2 regions of the Rhizobium sp. K102 genome follow, and region 1 is predicted to be linked to the other one. Evidence: riboswitches for the same ligand, from Rfam matches in the RefSeq annotation. Region 1 holds a riboswitch; the other holds the start of a gene.
What was found. A riboswitch is a leader RNA that binds a small molecule or an ion and turns the genes downstream of it on or off. The one in region 1 is predicted to bind S-adenosylmethionine.

Region 1 (7,963 bases):
CATGAATCAGGAACATCGGGCCCGGGGTCATAACGTCTTTCAGCCTTATCAGGTCAATGCGGCCTTGATGGCCAAGGCCGGTAGCGATGCATTGTTCATGCATTGCCTGCCTGCCCATCGCGGCGAGGAAGTGACGGATGAGGTGATCGACGGCCCGCAATCCGTGGTCTTCGATGAAGCGGAAAACCGTCTTCACGCGCAGAAGTCGATTCTTGCTTGGTGCCTGGGCGCGATCTGAACCATAATCGGACGCCGCGCGCGAACAACGCGCGGCCGCGCGAGCGAAGGGCACACTTGCTCATCGCTTGAAAACTAGGAGTGAAAGCCATGGCAGAAGCTGCAGCCGCCCTCGGCCAGTTCGATTTCGCCGGCGATGACCATGTCGTCCCTTTCCAGGTGGAGGGTCTGGATGTGCGCGGCCGCGCCGTCCAGCTCGGCCCGATGCTCGATGCGATCCTCGAGCGCCATCATTATCCCGCGCCCGTCGCCCGGCTGCTTGCCGAAGTCGTCGTGCTGACGGTGCTGCTCGGCACCTCGCTGAAGTTCGACGGCAAGTTCACCGTGCAGACCAAGGGCGATGGCCCGGTCGATCTCCTCGTCGCCGATTTCTCGACGCCGGAAAATGTCCGCGCCTATGCCCGTTTCGATCAGGCGCTGCTTGCCAAGGCGGTTGAAGCGGGCGAAACCGAGCCGGAACAGCTGCTCGGCAAGGGGGTGCTCGCCTTCACCATCGACCAGGGCAAGTTCGCGCAGCCCTATCAGGGCATTGTCGCGCTTGACGGCACCTCGCTCGAGGAGATTGCCGGTGTCTATTTCCGCCAGTCGGAACAGATCCCGACGCGCGTGCGCCTTGCCGCGGCCGAGCTCTTCGATCGCGACGATGCCGGCAAGCCGCGCCATCGCTGGCGGGCCGGCGGCCTCGTCGCCCAATTCCTGCCCGAAGCGCCTGAGCGCATGCGCCACCCGGATCTCCACGGCGGCGATGGCGATAACGGCGACCGCCCGCATGGCGAGGACGACGCCTGGGTCGAAGCCCGCTCACTGGTCGAGACGATCGACGCCGACGAGTTGACCGACCCGCTTGTCGGCACCGAGCGGCTCTTGTTCCGGCTGTTCCACGAACGCGGCGTGCGCGTCTACGAACCGCGCGCCGTCTTCGATCGCTGCAGCTGTTCGCGCGACAAGATCAAGGGCGTGCTGAAGGGCTTTTCGGCCGAGGAGATCGAGGAAAGCCAGGAAAACGGCGAGATCGCCGTGACCTGCGAATTCTGCTCGACCACCTACCGGTTCGAGCCGACCGAGCTTCAGCCGGCTGAGTAGGATCGATTGAGGACACGTCGAACAAATACAAAAGATTAGCGATGATCCCAGCACAGTGACTCGACTTTCGGTAGTCACTGTGCACCTATTATCCAACTGGCTCTTTGGGGATGGGGCCTTCATGCGCTTTTTGTATTTCGTACTCGCATTCATGGCTGCGATGCCACGAATTGGCTTGGCTGATGACGAGACAATCCAATGGAAAGAGGTCGGGGGCTGGAGCGTGGCTGTCGACCCGACTTTAGACAATGGCTGTTTTGTTCTGACTTCCTTTGATGACGACACCATTTTTCGTCTTGGCTTCAATTTCCGAAAAAAGGACAACCCTCTTTACATTCTGCTCGGAAATCCAAACTGGAAATCCTTAGAGAAAGGTAAGCATTATCCCATCGAACTCTCGTTCGACCAGTCTAAACGGACGGTTGATGCGAGAGGTCTGGATCTCGCTGGCCTCAAATCATTATGGATTGATTTCAAGGATCCCGATTTGGTTGAGGAGTTCGCTGGCAAACTGAGTTTCCGCGAGCTTTAGAGGAAAGCAGATTGTTGCCCTCGGTCTGAAAGATTCCGCCCGGGCAGCGGATGAGTTGCTCGCCTGCCAAAAGGCGGTAAACGATGCGGTCGCAAAACAGCCGGCGCCGCCACAATCAAAAGATCCGTTCGAAGCAAAGCCGGGCACCCAGGCCTCGGATCCTTTTGACCTTTAGCAGATTGATGACTGGGCAAGCCCGAGGATCCACGACCGCGGGTACGGCGTCCATGTCGGTACTGACTGGAAGGCTGCATCCGGCCGCAGGCGGCCGCATCCACGCGCAGTGCTTGCCGCATGGGTCCTCGGGTCAAGCCCGAGGACGACGGAGAGTGGGAAGAAACGAGCGGCAAGAGGCGATACGTCTCGGAATTCCAGCAAAATGCGCAAGCGAATTTGCGTGAGAAGCACGTAAAGCAAACCCCACTTCCAACAAAACCGCTGCGCACTTTTGCTGAAGTTGTTCCCGGCCTCTCGCCTCTTGCCGGCCGTTGTCCCCACGCTCCGTCGTCCTCGGGCTTGACCCGAGACTCATGCGGCAAGCACGGCGTTCGTGTTCGCACTGACGAAGCGACCGCGAACCTGCGCGCTCAATTGAGCACGCGCAGCAGCCCAGGTGAATCCAGCGAGAAGGCGGGGATGTCGACGTCGAACAGTTCGCCTTCGTCCGTTTCCATCTGGTAATGGCCGAACATCAGCCCGGAGGGCGTGTCGAGCGGGCAGCCGGAGGAATATTCGTAGGTGTCGCCGGGGCTGAGCCGCGGCTGTTCGCCGACGACGCCGGGGCCGGTCACCTCGTCCACCACGCCGTTCTGGTCGGTGATGTTCCAGTAGCGGTTGATGAGGCGAACGGCGACGCCGGAATTGTTGCTGATGACAATCCGGTAGCCCCAGACATAGCGATCGTCTTCCGGATCGGATTGCTCCTCCAGATAGAATGGTTCGACGACGACTTCGATATCTCTAGTGAGGGCGCGATACATGCCTTGCACCTTAGTCAAGATATGTTACCCGTATCTTATAAGAAGGCCCTATCCGTCAAGAAACGGAACGTTGATCGGTGATGAAACAGCCGTGATCGCATGGTTTTCGATCGTTAAGCCTAATTGTCAGTATTATTTTATTTGGCAGAGCCGGTGCGCCGATCCCGCGGCCGAACCCGGAGGCTCGGCCGCCAATGATGTCGATCAGGCCGAGGCCTTGGCAAGCGCCTTGGCGAAATCCTCGATCAGGTCGTCCGTATCCTCGATGCCGGCCGAAAGACGAACGGTGCCCGGCGAGATGCCGAGTTCGGCGCGCGCCTCTTCCGTCAGGTTCTTGTGGGTCGTCGTCGCCGGATGGGTGATCAGGCTCTTGCTGTCGCCGAGATTGTTGGAGATCTTGATGATATCGAGCGCGTTCTGCAGCGCGAAGGCCGCGTCCTTGCCGCCCTTCAGTTCGAAGGCGACAAGCGTCGAGCCGCCGGTCATCTGCCTGGCGATGATGTCGGCCTGCGGGTGGTCCTTGCGGCCGGGATAGATAACCTTGGCGACCTTGTTCTGCTCGGCCAGGAAATCGGCGATCTTTGCGGCATTCTGCGTCTGCTGACGCACGCGCAGCGGCAGCGTCTCGATGCCCTTCAGCAGCGTCCAGGCGTTGAACGGCGACATGGCCGGGCCGGTATGGCGGAAATAGTCGTGCAGGTTCTCGTCGATCCAGGCCTTGTCGGCCAGCACCACGCCGCCGAGGCACCGGCCCTGGCCGTCGATATGTTTGGTGGCGGAATAGACGACGATATGGGCGCCGAGTTCCAACGGCTTCTGGAAGAGCGGCGTGGCGAAGACGTTGTCGACCACTACCTTGGCGCCGACCTGGTTGGCGAGTTTTGCCACGCCGGCGATATCGACGATCTCGAGCGTCGGGTTGGTCGGGCTTTCCAGGAAGAACACCTTGGTGTTCGGCCGGATTGCCTCTTCCCAATTCTTGAGGTCGCGGCCGTCGACCAGCGTGCATTCGATGCCGTATTTCGGCGCCAGCGTTTCCACCACCCAGCGGCAAGAACCGAAGAGGGCGCGCGCGGCAACGATATGGTCGCCCGCCTTGACCTGGCAGAGGATCGCGGCGCTGACGGCGGCCATGCCGGAGGCGGTGGCGCGGGCATCTTCGGCACCTTCGAGCATGCACATGCGCTTTTCGAACATGTCGTTGGTCGGGCTGCCGTAGCGGGCGTAGATGTAGCCGTCCGTCTCGCCCTTGAACCGGGCCTCGGCGGCTTCCGACGTGTCATAGACGAAGCCCTGCGTGAGATAGATTGCCTCGGACGTTTCGCCATATTGCGAACGCAGCGTGCCGCCATGGACGAGTTGGGTTGCCGGGCGCCAGGTCTTGCTCATGCCATCACCTTCAAATAACAAAAAAACCGGCCGCAAAAGCAGACCGGTTTCATAACCCGGTCTTTTTAGCCACTTGTTTAACGTGGCTGCAAGCCGACCGGCCAAATCACCACGGGATAAATCTGCAATACTGCTGTTAGCTGCTTGCGTCAATTCCCCGTATTTGGTTTTGTCGGCGCAAAAGATGGATGGGGCATGATGGCTCGCAAAACTGGAATTCTGGCGGACCGCGCGATCGCAGCGCTGTTTGAAACGGGGCGTCTTAACTCCGAGCGGGAGCTGGACCGCGATCAGATCCAGCCGGCAAGTCTGGACCTGCGCTTGGGGTCCAAGGCCTTTCGCGTCCGCGCCTCCTTCATGCCCGGTCCCTCGCATCTCGTGTCGGACAAGCTCGACCGCCTCAGCCTGCACGTGATCGATCTGTCCCAGGGCGCGGTGCTCGAAACCGGCTGTGTCTACATCGTGCCGCTGATGGAGAGCTTGGCGCTGCCGGCCGATATGTCGGCCTCGGCCAATCCGAAGAGCTCGACCGGCAGGCTCGATATCTTCACCCGCGTCATCACCGATTACGCCCAGGAATTCGACAAGATTCCACCAGGCTATTCCGGCCCGCTCTATCTCGAAATCAGCCCGCGCACCTTTCCGATCGTCGTGCGCCGCGGCTCGCGCCTGTCGCAGATCCGCTTCCGCGTCGGCCAGTCCATGCTCGGCGAACCGGAACTCTTGAAGCTGCACGAAAGCGAGACGCTCGTCGCCAGCAAGCAGCCGAACGTATCGGGCGGCGGCATCGCGCTGTCGATCGATCTCAGCGGCGACAAGGACGGCCTGATCGGCTATCGCGGCAAGCACCACACCGCCGTCGTCGATGTCGACGAGAAGGACCAGCACGACATCTTCGATTTCTGGGAGCCGCTCTATAGCCGTGGCCGCAACGAACTGATCCTCGATCCCGACGAATTCTATATCCTCGTCTCGCGCGAGGCCGTGCATGTGCCGCCGGATTATGCCGCCGAAATGACCCCGTTCGATCCGCTGGTCGGCGAATTCCGCGTCCACTACGCCGGCTTCTTCGATCCGGGCTTCGGCCATGCGCCTGCCGGCGGGCGCGGCAGCCGCGCCGTGCTCGAAGTGCGCAGCCACGAAGTGCCCTTCATCCTCGAGGACGGCCAGATTGTCGGCCGCCTCGTCTACGAACACATGCAGGAAAAGCCGGCGAGCCTCTACGGCTCCGGCCTCGGCTCCAACTACCAGGCCCAGGGCCTCAAACTCTCGAAACACTTCCGCATCTGAGGCGCAGCACTCGAGGGCGACTTGACAGCAGCCCCCATCTGTTGGAAATCTCAACCCGTCGCGGGTGTAGCTCAATGGTAGAGCAGCAGCTTCCCAAGCTGAATACGAGGGTTCGATTCCCTTCACCCGCTCCAGCCCCTCGTCACAGAAATCTCATTCTTCGTCCGTGTCGCCCGCGATGCGCTTGACCGCATCGGCGGCGGTTTCCAGCAGTCGCTCCGACATGGCCTCATCGGTCATGATGCGAGAGATGGTTACGGCGCCGACCATGAGGGACAGCACGATCATGGCTTTCTCGTACTGTTTTGTGCCGTCCGATGCCGGGATCAATTCGTCGAGGATCCGAAGATGCGCTTCAATGCCATCCTGGAACGGAGCGCGCACCTCTTCGCTCTGGCGCGCCGCATCGGATCCGAGCGCAGCCAGGGGGCAGCCGTCGCCTTTCTCTTCCTGGTGCCCGGTCGACAGATACATGCCGACAACCGCGCCGAAGGGATCGCTGCTTCCGGCGGCAACTCTCGACCACCGGCGAATTGCACTCTCCATCGCTCGGCCGGACGCCAGCGCCGCAAGATCGTCTTTCGATCGGAACTGTTTGTAAAATCCGCCTTGGGTGAGGCCGGCACCTTTCATCAGATCTTTCAGTCCGATGCCGTCGAAACCATGCTCCCGGAAGAGCCGGCTTGCGACATTGATCACCGTTTCGCGGTTGGCCTCGGCCTGGGCACGGCTGACTCTCATAGCGACCTCCAATTAGATTTCATTTGACATCTATACCAGTTTTAGAGTTAGATCGCAATCTAAATGATCCGCCGTGCCGGTCAATAAGGGTTAATGAGATGAATCGCAAAATATTACTTGGCGCTTTCGCACTTGTGGCTGCTGCCGGCGCCACCGCTTTCGTGCTTTTCGAGGAGCCGTCCAAAGCCAGTGCAAAAGCCGCCGATCCCCGCACGGCACCCCCCTTCGTCAAGCTGGTGGAGGCAAAAAACCCGGAGGCAGCCGAACGCACCTTCACGGGCACCATCGCCTCCCGGGTGCAGAGCAATCTCGGCTTCCGTGTGCCCGGCAAGATCATGCAGCGTTATGTGGACGTTGGCGTGCCGGTCAAGGCCGGTCAGCCGCTGATGCGTGTCGACGAGACCGATCTGCGTCTGGCTTTGACGGCGAAACGAAACGCGGTCGCCGCAGCGCAAGCAGTGCTGATCCAGGCGCAAGCCGACGAGCGGCGCTATGCCGCCTTGGTGAAAAATGGATTGGCCGCGACGCCGCAGCGCTATGAGCAGGCAAAGGCAGCCCTCGACACCGCCACCGCGCAGCTTGCCGCGGCGGAAGCGGACGCGAAGGTCGCAGAGAATGAGACCGCCTATTCCGTCCTCGTTGCCGATACCGATGGGACGGTTGTCGAAACGCTCGGCGAGCCGGGGCAGGTGGTGACGGCAGGACAAACCGTCGTCCGGCTCGCACAGGCCGGTCCGCGTGAAGCACTGGTCTGGCTTCCTGAATTCCTGCGGCCTGAGATCGGTCAGACAGCCGATGCCAGCATCTACGGAAACGAAGGCCGGCGGGACAGGGCGCGGCTGCGGCAGATTTCCGACGCCGCCGACCCTCAAACCCGCACCTATGAAGCGCGCTGGGTTCTGGATGGCGCAGCAGCGTCGGCCCCGCTGGGCGCGACGGTGACGATCAGGATCTCCAACAGCAGGGGACCATCGCAGGCCGCGGTGCCTGTCGGCGCGGTTCTGGATGACGGCAGCCGAACCGGCGTGTGGGTCTTCGATGAGAAATCTTCAACCGTCCACTTCAGGCAGGTGAAAATTGAACAAATAGGCGAGGAGGTCGCGGTGGTTTCCAGCGTTAAAGCAGGCGAGCCGGTCGTCGCTCTCGGCGCCCATCTGCTGCAGGACGGCGCCAGCGTGCGCACCAAGGTAGAACAGGCAGAGGCGGCAAAACAATGAACTTCAATCTATCCGCGCTCGCCGTCCGCGAACGGGCCGTTACGCTGTTCTTCATCATTCTGCTGGCCGCCGCCGGCGCCTATGCCTTCGTCAAGCTTGGGCGCGCGGAGGACCCCTCATTCACCATCAAAACCTTGACCGTGACGACCGTGTGGCCGGGCGCGACGGCGCGCGAGATGCAGGATCTGGTCGCCGAGCCGCTGGAGAAGCGCCTCCAGGAACTCACCTGGTACGATCGTGTCGAGACGACAACCCGGCCGGGATACGCCTTTTTGACTGTGACGCTGAAGGACAGTACGCCGTCCACGGCGGTCGAAGAGGAATTCTACCAGGCCCGAAAGAAGCTTGGGGACGAGGCCCGCAATCTGCCCCAGGGCGTCTTCGGTCCTTTCGTCAACGACGAGTATTCCGATGTCAGCTTCGGCCTTTATGCGCTGAAGGCCAAGGGCATGCCGATGCGCGAGCTGGTGCGCCAAGCCGAGGTGATCCGTCAG
Region 2 (7,963 bases), 710 kb from region 1:
GCGCATAGTCGGCGGCCTCGATCGGCGCGGCGTTCACGCCGGAATTCGAGGCAATGATAATAACGTCGCCCGGCTGCATGCCGTAGCGCTCCAGCATCGGCCGCACGAGGCCCTGGGTGCGTTCATAGACCGAGCTGATGACCGCTCCCTCGTGCAGCATTGCCGACCCGACAAGCACCGGCACGGTGAAGGCAAGCCCGCCGGCGCGGTAGTGCACCTCTTCCGCCAGCATGTGCGAATGGCCGGTGCCGAAGACATAAACGCGCTTGTCGCCGCGGGCGGCATCGAGGATGACCGACGCTGCCTGCGCCATCGGCTCGGCAAGTACCTGTTTCAGCGTCTCCAGTCGACCGATCAGATTGGAGAAATAGGCATCGGTGATATCAGTCATGCCACGTCTCCTTGATGTCAGGCCGCCTCGCCGGCGAGCCAGGTGGCGGTAACAGTCAGCTCATCGGTAAGATGGACGAGATCGGCGCGCGCGCCCGGCGAGAGATGGCCGCGATCGGCAAGTCTGAGGAAACGCGCGGGATAGAGGGTCGCCATGCGCAAGGCCTCGGCGAGCGTCAAGTCGAGATAAGCGACGCCGTAACGGATCGTCGAGATCATATCGACGTCGGAGCCGGCCAGCGTGCCGTCGGACAGCACCAGCTTCGAGCAGAAGCCGCCTTTTTCGCGCCGGACGGTGCGCCCGTTCAGCGTGAACGAATCCTTTTCCGATCCGACGAGCGACATCGCGTCGGTGACGAAGAACAGTTTGCCTTCGCCGCGTTTGGCGCGCAGCGCCGTGCGCAAAGCCTTCGGATCGACGTGATGGCCGTCGGCAATGATGCCGCACCAGGTCGAGGGATGATCGATCGCCGCGCCGACGAGGCCGGGGGCGCGATGTCCCATCTGGCTCATCGCGTTGAAGAGATGCGTGACGCCGCGCGCCCCGGCATCGAAACGTTCCTCCGCCGCCTCGCTCGAACAATCGGAATGGCCGATGCTGACGGTGACGCCGGCTTCGGCAAGTTCGCGCACCTGGGCAACCGTCACCTGTTCGGCGGCAATAGTGACGAGCAGCGTGCCGATCGCCTCACGCGCCCGGATGAAGGCCTTGACGTCGCGGTCCTCCACCGGCCGCATCAATTCGGCCAGGTGCGCGCCTTTGCGCGCCGGCGCCAGATGCGGGCCTTCGAGATGCAGGCCTGCGACGCCGCGGTTGCCTTTGACAGCCTCGATCGCGGCCTCGATCGCGGCAATGGAGGCCTCTGCCGTATCCGTGATCAGCGTCGGCAGCAGCGACGTCGTGCCGTAGGGCCGATGCCCGCCGGCGATGATCTCCATCGAGGCGACGGATGGTTCGTCGTTCAGCATCCGTCCGCCGCCGCCGTTGACCTGCGCATCGATGAAGCCGGCCGAAAGCACGCCGCCGGCAAGCGTCACCGTCTCGCCGTCCGGCAGATCGTTTGTCGCAACGATCGCTTCGACCCGGCCGTCGGCGACGATCAGCGCCTTGTCGTCGTGGAAGCGCTCGCCGTGGAAAATACGGGCGCCGATGAAGATCTTGCGGGCCATCAGACCGTCTCCGTCACCTTGAGCAGGTTTGCCGGCTTGTCCGGATCGAAGCCCTTGCGGCGCGTCACCGACTCGATCAGCCGGTAATAGACGAGCAGCGACACCAGCGGATCGACGAGACCGTTGCCCGTCGTCGGCACCCGCAGATTGAGGCCAGAGAGTGGCTGCGTGGAGAAACCGACAGTGGTGGCGCCGAGCTTCTGCAGGCGCTCCAGCGCCTGGCCGTTATTGGCGAAGGCCGCGTCGTCAGGCGCAAAGGCGACGATTGGAAAGCCCGGCTGCACCAGGCGCATCGGACCGTGCATCAGTTCCGCCAGCGAGAAAGCTTCGGCATGCAGGCCGGCAGTTTCCTTGGCCTTCAGCGCCGCTTCAAGCGCGATAGCGAAAGCCGGGCCGCGGCCGCCCGTATAGAGCGAGGTCGCATGGAAGAGCACTTCTTCGGCTGCCGCCGTATCGATCCCGGCGGTTGCCGAAAGCGCCTCCGGCAGCTTGGCGAGCGCTGTCTGCAGGTCGAACGCGCCGCCGATCGCAGCCGTCACGCCGGCAAGGGCGGCAACGGAAGCGATGAAGGACTTCGTTGCCGCAACGCTCTTTTCGGCGCCGGCATTCAGGCCGAGAACGATATCGGCCTGTTTCGCCAGCGGGCTGTCGGTGACGTTGACGACGGCGATCGTCGTCGCCCCGCCCTTCTTGGCCGCCTCCTGCAGCGCCACGATATCGGGGCTTGCACCCGATTGCGAGACGGTGAAATGCACGCCGCCCTTCAGATGGAGCGCGGCGCCGTAAACGGAAGCGATCGACGGACCGACGGACGCAACCGGAACGCCGCAGGTGATCTCGAAAAGATATTTGAAGAAGGTGGCGGCGTGATCCGAGGAACCGCGCGCCGCCGTCGTCACGACGCTCGGGCGGGCGGACGAAAACAGCCGGGCGATCTCGTCAAAGACCGGCTTTTCCTTTTCGAGAAGTGTGGCTACCACCTCCGGCGACTGGCCGGCTTCCTGCAGCATCAGCGACTGGTTCTCACTCATAGGTCATCTCCGATTCTCAATTCGGCAACGAAATCATAGGCATCGCCGCGATAGTGCGAGCGGGTGTATTCAACGACGCGCTGGTCTTCCAGGCGCGAGACGCGCTCGATCAGAAGCGCCGGCGCGCCTGATTTGACGTTCAGGATGGCGGCCGAGGACGGGTCGAGCGTGACCGCGGTCAGCCGCTGCAGCGCCCGCACCGGCCTGTGGCCGTTGGCCGCCAGCGCATCGTAAAGCGATCCTTCGCCGCCGGCATCGTCGCCCAGGAACTTGATCGGCACCACCGCGCGCTCGATCGCCAGCGGCAGGCCGTCGGCAAGACGCAAGCGGTCGAGCCGCAGAACCGACTCGTCGCCACCGAGGCCGAGCAGGAAGGATTCCTCCGGTGACGGCCTGTTGACCGACCGCGACAAGATCCGTGCGGCCGGCAGCCGCCCGCGCGAGCGCATGTCGGCGGAGAAGGAGGACAGCCGCCAGAGCGACTGTTCCATGCGCTCCACTCTGCTCGATACGAAAGTACCGCTTCCGTGCCGCGATTCCAGTACGCCCGACGCCATCAGATCGCGATAGGCGGTGCGCACGGTGACGCGGCCGAGCTTCAAGGCCTCGGCAAGGTCGCGCTCGCCCGGAAGCGCTGCGCCAGGCTTCAGCAGGCCTTCTTGCACAAGGCCGGTCAGGGCCTGCGCCAGCCGCTTGTAGAGCGGCCCGGTCAGCCCCGCGTCACGCAGGCCGCGGCTATTCAGTTCCCCTATCAGACTGGTTCTATCCATGGGCAGGTAATAGAACCTATTTAGAACCAATCGGCAAGACTCAATCGGATGTCGATAGAAAAAAGCCTCCCCGGCGAGTGTCCGGAGAGGGTTTCATAGCGCTCGAATTGACAGGCGTTCCTCCGGCGGACGCTCAGCTCTTGGTAAAGATATAATCCGTCTCCTGGCGCAGCACTTCGCCGGGGCGCAGCACCGCATTCGGGAAACCTTGGTGATTGATGGCATCCGGCCAGACCTGGGTTTCCAGGCAGAAGCCGGCGAAGGGGCCGTATTTGCGCCCACCGAGGCCGGGCGCCCCGGTATTCAGCTTGAAACCGGCATAGAACTGCACGCCCGGCTCGGTGCTGCGCACCTCAAGCGACATACCGGAATAAAGGCTGCGGGCGAGCGCGACGCTGCGCTTGGCGGTGCGTTCGGCTGACAGGCAGAAATTATGGTCGTACAGCACCTGCTCGCTGCCGACGAAACGCTTCATCGGCGTCATTTCGCGCAGGTCGAATTCCGTGCCGGCAACGGAACGAATCTCGCCGGTCGGCACCTGCCGCTCATCGGTCGGCAGATAGTGATCGGCGGCGATCATGATATCGTGGCCAAGCGCATCCTCGCGGCCGTCGAGATTGAAATAGGCGTGCTGGCAGACATTGGCGAGCGTCGGCTGATCACTGGTCGATTCGTAGGTAACCGACAGTTCGCCGTTGCCGTGCACCCAGAAGGTTGCCTGGATGGTGCAATTGCCGGGATAGCCGGCGCGGCCATCGGGATCGACGATCTTCAGCACCACGCGGTCGACGTCATGTTCGACGATCGTCCAGTTGCGTTTGGCGATATTGTCGCTGCCGCCATGCAGATGCGTGACGCCGTTTTCGTTCGGCTCGAGCTGATAGTCCTTGCCGTCGAGCGTGAATTTGCCGCCGCCGATCCGGTTGGCGCAGCGGCCCGGCGTCGCGCCGAAATAGGCCGAATAGAGCGGATAGCTGTCGAACTTCTCAAAGCCGAGCGAGAGCGGCGCGTCATGTCCGTCAAGGCGCAGATCCTGGATGACCGCGCCCCAGCTGATGATCTTGGCCGTCAGCCCGCCGCCCTTGATGACGACGCGATAGACCGTTTCGCCCGCCTTCGTCTGCCCGAAAACTTCCCGCTCCAACTTCTCCGACATGATCGACATCCGTTCCGTTCTATCCTTGGGGTTCAGGACCGGAACCTGCCCGCATTTGCTTCAATCCGCAACCGGTCGGAACAGAAAGAAATGCCGCGGCATCCGCTCATCCGCTCAGAGATCCATGCCGATCTCTTCAACGTCATAGGGCGTCGTCTGGTAGATTTCGTTGATCCAGTTGCCGAACAGGAGATGCGCGTGGCTGCGCCAGCGGTTCTGCGGCGCAAGCGCCGGATCGTTATGCGGGAAGTAATTGTGCGGCATCTTGATCGGCACGCCGGCGTCGACATCACGGAAATACTCGTCCGAGAGCGAGGTTGAATCATATTCGACATGATTGAACATGTAGAGTCGCCGGCCCCTTTTCTCATGCACGAGGCAGACGCCCATCTCGCTCGATTCCATCAGAATTTCCAGGCTGTCGGATTTCTCGATGTCGGCGCGCCGCACCTCCGTCCAGCGCGACACCGGCACTTCGAAATTATCGGAAAAGCCGTTGAGATAGATCGAGGAAGGCTTCAGGTTCCGGTGGCGGTAGACGCCGAAGGCCTTCTCCTTCAGCTCGTATTTCGGAACGCCGTGGAAATGATAGATCGCCGCCATGGCGCCCCAGCAGACGTTCATCGTCGAATGGACATTGGTTTCGGTCCAGTCGAGAATCTCCTGCATCTCTTTCCAATAGGTGACGTCTTCATAGGGCAGGAGTTCGATCGGCGCGCCGGTGATGATGAAGCCGTCGAATTTGCGCTGCTTTACCTCCTCCCAGGTCTGGTAGAAGGCAAGCAGGTGATCTTCGGAAGTATTCTTCGCCTTGTGCCCGCCGATGCGGATCAGCGACAGCTCCACCTGCAGCGGCGAGGCGCCGACCAGGCGGGCCATCTGCAGTTCGGTCTTGATCTTGTTGGGCATGAGATTGAGCAGCCCGATCTGCAACGGGCGGATGTCCTGTCGGATCGCCATCGTCTCGGTCATTACCCGTACACCCTCCTGGACGAGGGTTTCGAAAGCGGGCAGCGTATCGGGGATCTTGATGGGCATTGCGGTCACTCGATCAAAAATAAAAAACCGGCGGCGACAAAAAATCGCTACCGGTCCGCACGCGGCCCTTTAGCGACTTTTTTAACGTGGCTGCAAGCCGGCCGGCCAAATCACCACGGAATGCCTTAATTAGCCCCAGTTGCGCGACGAATCAACTGCCGAATGCATGCAGCGGCGACTCAGGCAAGCCTCATCACAGTTTAATGACTGATAGAATCTGTTGATAGACCGGTAACGCCACCATGCTAATAATGACAGTATGGGCGGTGTTGGAAAAGCGTGATGGCAGATAAGACCAAGGGGAGGCCGGGTATCCGCAGGCAGGATGGAGTAGGGTATGATTTCAGCCTGACTTATCGCCTCGGGGTGATGTTCTCAGCATTCTGGAATTCTGAAGTGCGTGGCAAGGTGCTGTTTCTGGCGACCGTGCTGATCCTCGTCATCCTGGCGACGTCTTATGGCCAGGTCATTCTCAATGAATGGAACGCCCCCTTCTACGATTCGCTCGAGCGCCGAGACCTCGGCGAATTTTTCCACCAGCTCGAAATCTTCGCGATGATCGCCGGCACGCTGCTGCTGCTCAACGTGCTGCAGGCTTGGCTCAATCAGATGACCGCGCTTTATATGCGCGAAGGCCTGTCGCGCGATCTCGTCGACCAGTGGCTGAAGCGCAAGCGGGCGCTGCGGCTCGCCTCCAGCGGTCTGATCGGCGTCAACCCGGATCAGCGGCTGCACGAGGACTCCCGCAATCTCGCCGAAAGCACGACGGGGCTCGTTCTCGGCCTGCTGCAGTCGACCATTCTTCTGGTGAGCTTCATCGGCGTGCTCTGGCAGCTTTCCAGTGGCTTCATCTTCCACATCAACGGCCACAGCTTCTCCATTCCGGGCTACATGGTCTGGGCCGCAATCTTTTACGCCGCCTCCGCCTCGGTGCTGAGCCAGGTCGTCGGCCGCAAACTGGTCAAGCTCAATGCCGACCGCTTCTCGAAAGAGGCCGAGCTTCGCTTCACGCTGATGCATGCCAATGAGAACATGCCGGCGATCACCGTCGCGCGCGGCGAGGAGAACGAGCGCCGGCGCATCAACACCGATATCAGCTCGGTGCTGAGGGTCGTCAAGCGGCTCGCCATGGCCAATACCAACCTCACCTGGGTTTCGGCCGGCTACGGCTGGCTGGTGATCGTTATCCCGATCATTGTCGCTGCGCCCGCCTATTTCTCCGGCGGCCTCACCCTCGGCCAGCTGATGATGTCGGTCGGCGCCTTCAACCAGGTCAACACCGCGCTGCGCTGGTATGTCGCCAATTTCGGCCCGATCGCCGAATGGCGCGCCACACTGATGCGCGTCACCGATTTCCGCCAGGCGCTGCTCGACATGGACGAGGACTACGACCTGAAGGACAGCATCGCCTATGAAAATACCGCACCCGACACGCTGACGCTGAAGGATGTAGTGATCAACGCCAAGATCGGTGAAGATATCGACGAATGCGGGGGTTTCCGCCTGCGCGAAACCGATGTCGTGATCAAGGCCGGCGAAAAAATCATGATCAACGGCGATCATAGCGTCAATCGCAAGCTGCTGTTCCAGGCCATGGCCGGCCTCTGGCCGTGCGGCAGCGGCACGATGGGTCTGCCGCCGGTCGACGATATGCTGTTCGTGCCGCAGATCGCCTATGTTCCGGGCGGCACGCTGCGCGAGGCGCTGGCCTTCCCCGAAAGCTCCGATGCTTACGAGAAAGCCGCCGTCGAGGCCGCCCTCGACAAGGCCGGTCTGCATTCGCTGATCACAAGGCTCGATACCCGCGCCCGCTGGGACAAGCTGCTCGACAGCGACGAACAGAAGGCGATCGGTTTCGCCCGCCTGTTGCTCGTACGTCCGCGCTGGATCATCTTCGACGAAGTGCTCGAGGGCATGGAGCCGGAGTGGCAAGCAACGATGGCAAAGCTGCTGACCTCCATGCCCGAAACCGGCATGATCTATATCGGCCGCTCCGAAGCCTATCTCGAGGTGCTGCAGCCGCGCGTCCTGCATCTGCAGGCGCTGCCGTCAAAATCCGAAGAGCCGCAGCCGCAGGTCGCCCAGACGGGCGCCAGTACGGGCGCCGCCGCCGTCCCTGCCCCGGCGCTTTAGCGCCGCTCCGGCCGTCCGGCCGGTACTCTGGTTACATGGATGACGCGAGCGGCTGAGTTGCGAAAGTCAGCCCTCCAGCTCTTCCCGCAGCATTTCGAGCTCCAGCCACTCCTCTTCCATCTTCGTGAGGCTGGCGCGCAGTTTCTCCATCTCGACGGCAAGCCGGTTGAAGGCAGCGGGATCACGCGTGAAGAGATTGGGATCAGCCATCACAACTTCGCGCTTGGCAATCTCGGCTTCGGCTTTCGCCATCTCCTTCGGCAGGGTTTCCAGCG

Region 2: another riboswitch for S-adenosylmethionine. It lies ahead of metA (homoserine O-succinyltransferase); the one in region 1 lies ahead of MHI61_RS20885 (O-succinylhomoserine sulfhydrylase).

What each region holds. Positions count from the first base shown of each region.
Region 1 is NZ_CP092436.1:3,013,636-3,021,598, reverse strand. It holds gene argF (ornithine carbamoyltransferase) at 1-238, shown strand, start outside; gene MHI61_RS20900 (Hsp33 family molecular chaperone) at 328-1,320, shown strand; gene MHI61_RS20895 (hypothetical protein) at 1,442-1,852, shown strand; gene apaG (Co2+/Mg2+ efflux protein ApaG) at 2,440-2,832, opposite strand; gene MHI61_RS20885 (O-succinylhomoserine sulfhydrylase) at 3,037-4,221, opposite strand; SAM riboswitch at 4,266-4,344, opposite strand; gene MHI61_RS20880 (2'-deoxycytidine 5'-triphosphate deaminase) at 4,417-5,511, shown strand; tRNA gene MHI61_RS20875 (tRNA-Gly) at 5,572-5,645, shown strand; gene MHI61_RS20870 (TetR/AcrR family transcriptional regulator) at 5,665-6,252, opposite strand; gene MHI61_RS20865 (efflux RND transporter periplasmic adaptor subunit) at 6,351-7,469, shown strand; gene MHI61_RS20860 (efflux RND transporter permease subunit) at 7,466-7,963, shown strand, end outside.
Region 2 is NZ_CP092436.1:3,726,524-3,734,486, forward strand. It holds gene MHI61_RS24335 (SIS domain-containing protein) at 1-391, opposite strand, end outside; gene nagA (N-acetylglucosamine-6-phosphate deacetylase) at 409-1,560, opposite strand; gene MHI61_RS24345 (SIS domain-containing protein) at 1,560-2,591, opposite strand; gene MHI61_RS24350 (GntR family transcriptional regulator) at 2,588-3,361, opposite strand; gene MHI61_RS24355 (aldose epimerase family protein) at 3,495-4,517, opposite strand; gene metA (homoserine O-succinyltransferase) at 4,632-5,555, opposite strand; SAM riboswitch at 5,605-5,682, opposite strand; gene MHI61_RS24365 (ABC transporter ATP-binding protein/permease) at 5,838-7,688, shown strand; gene MHI61_RS24370 (ABC-F family ATP-binding cassette domain-containing protein) at 7,755-7,963, opposite strand, start outside.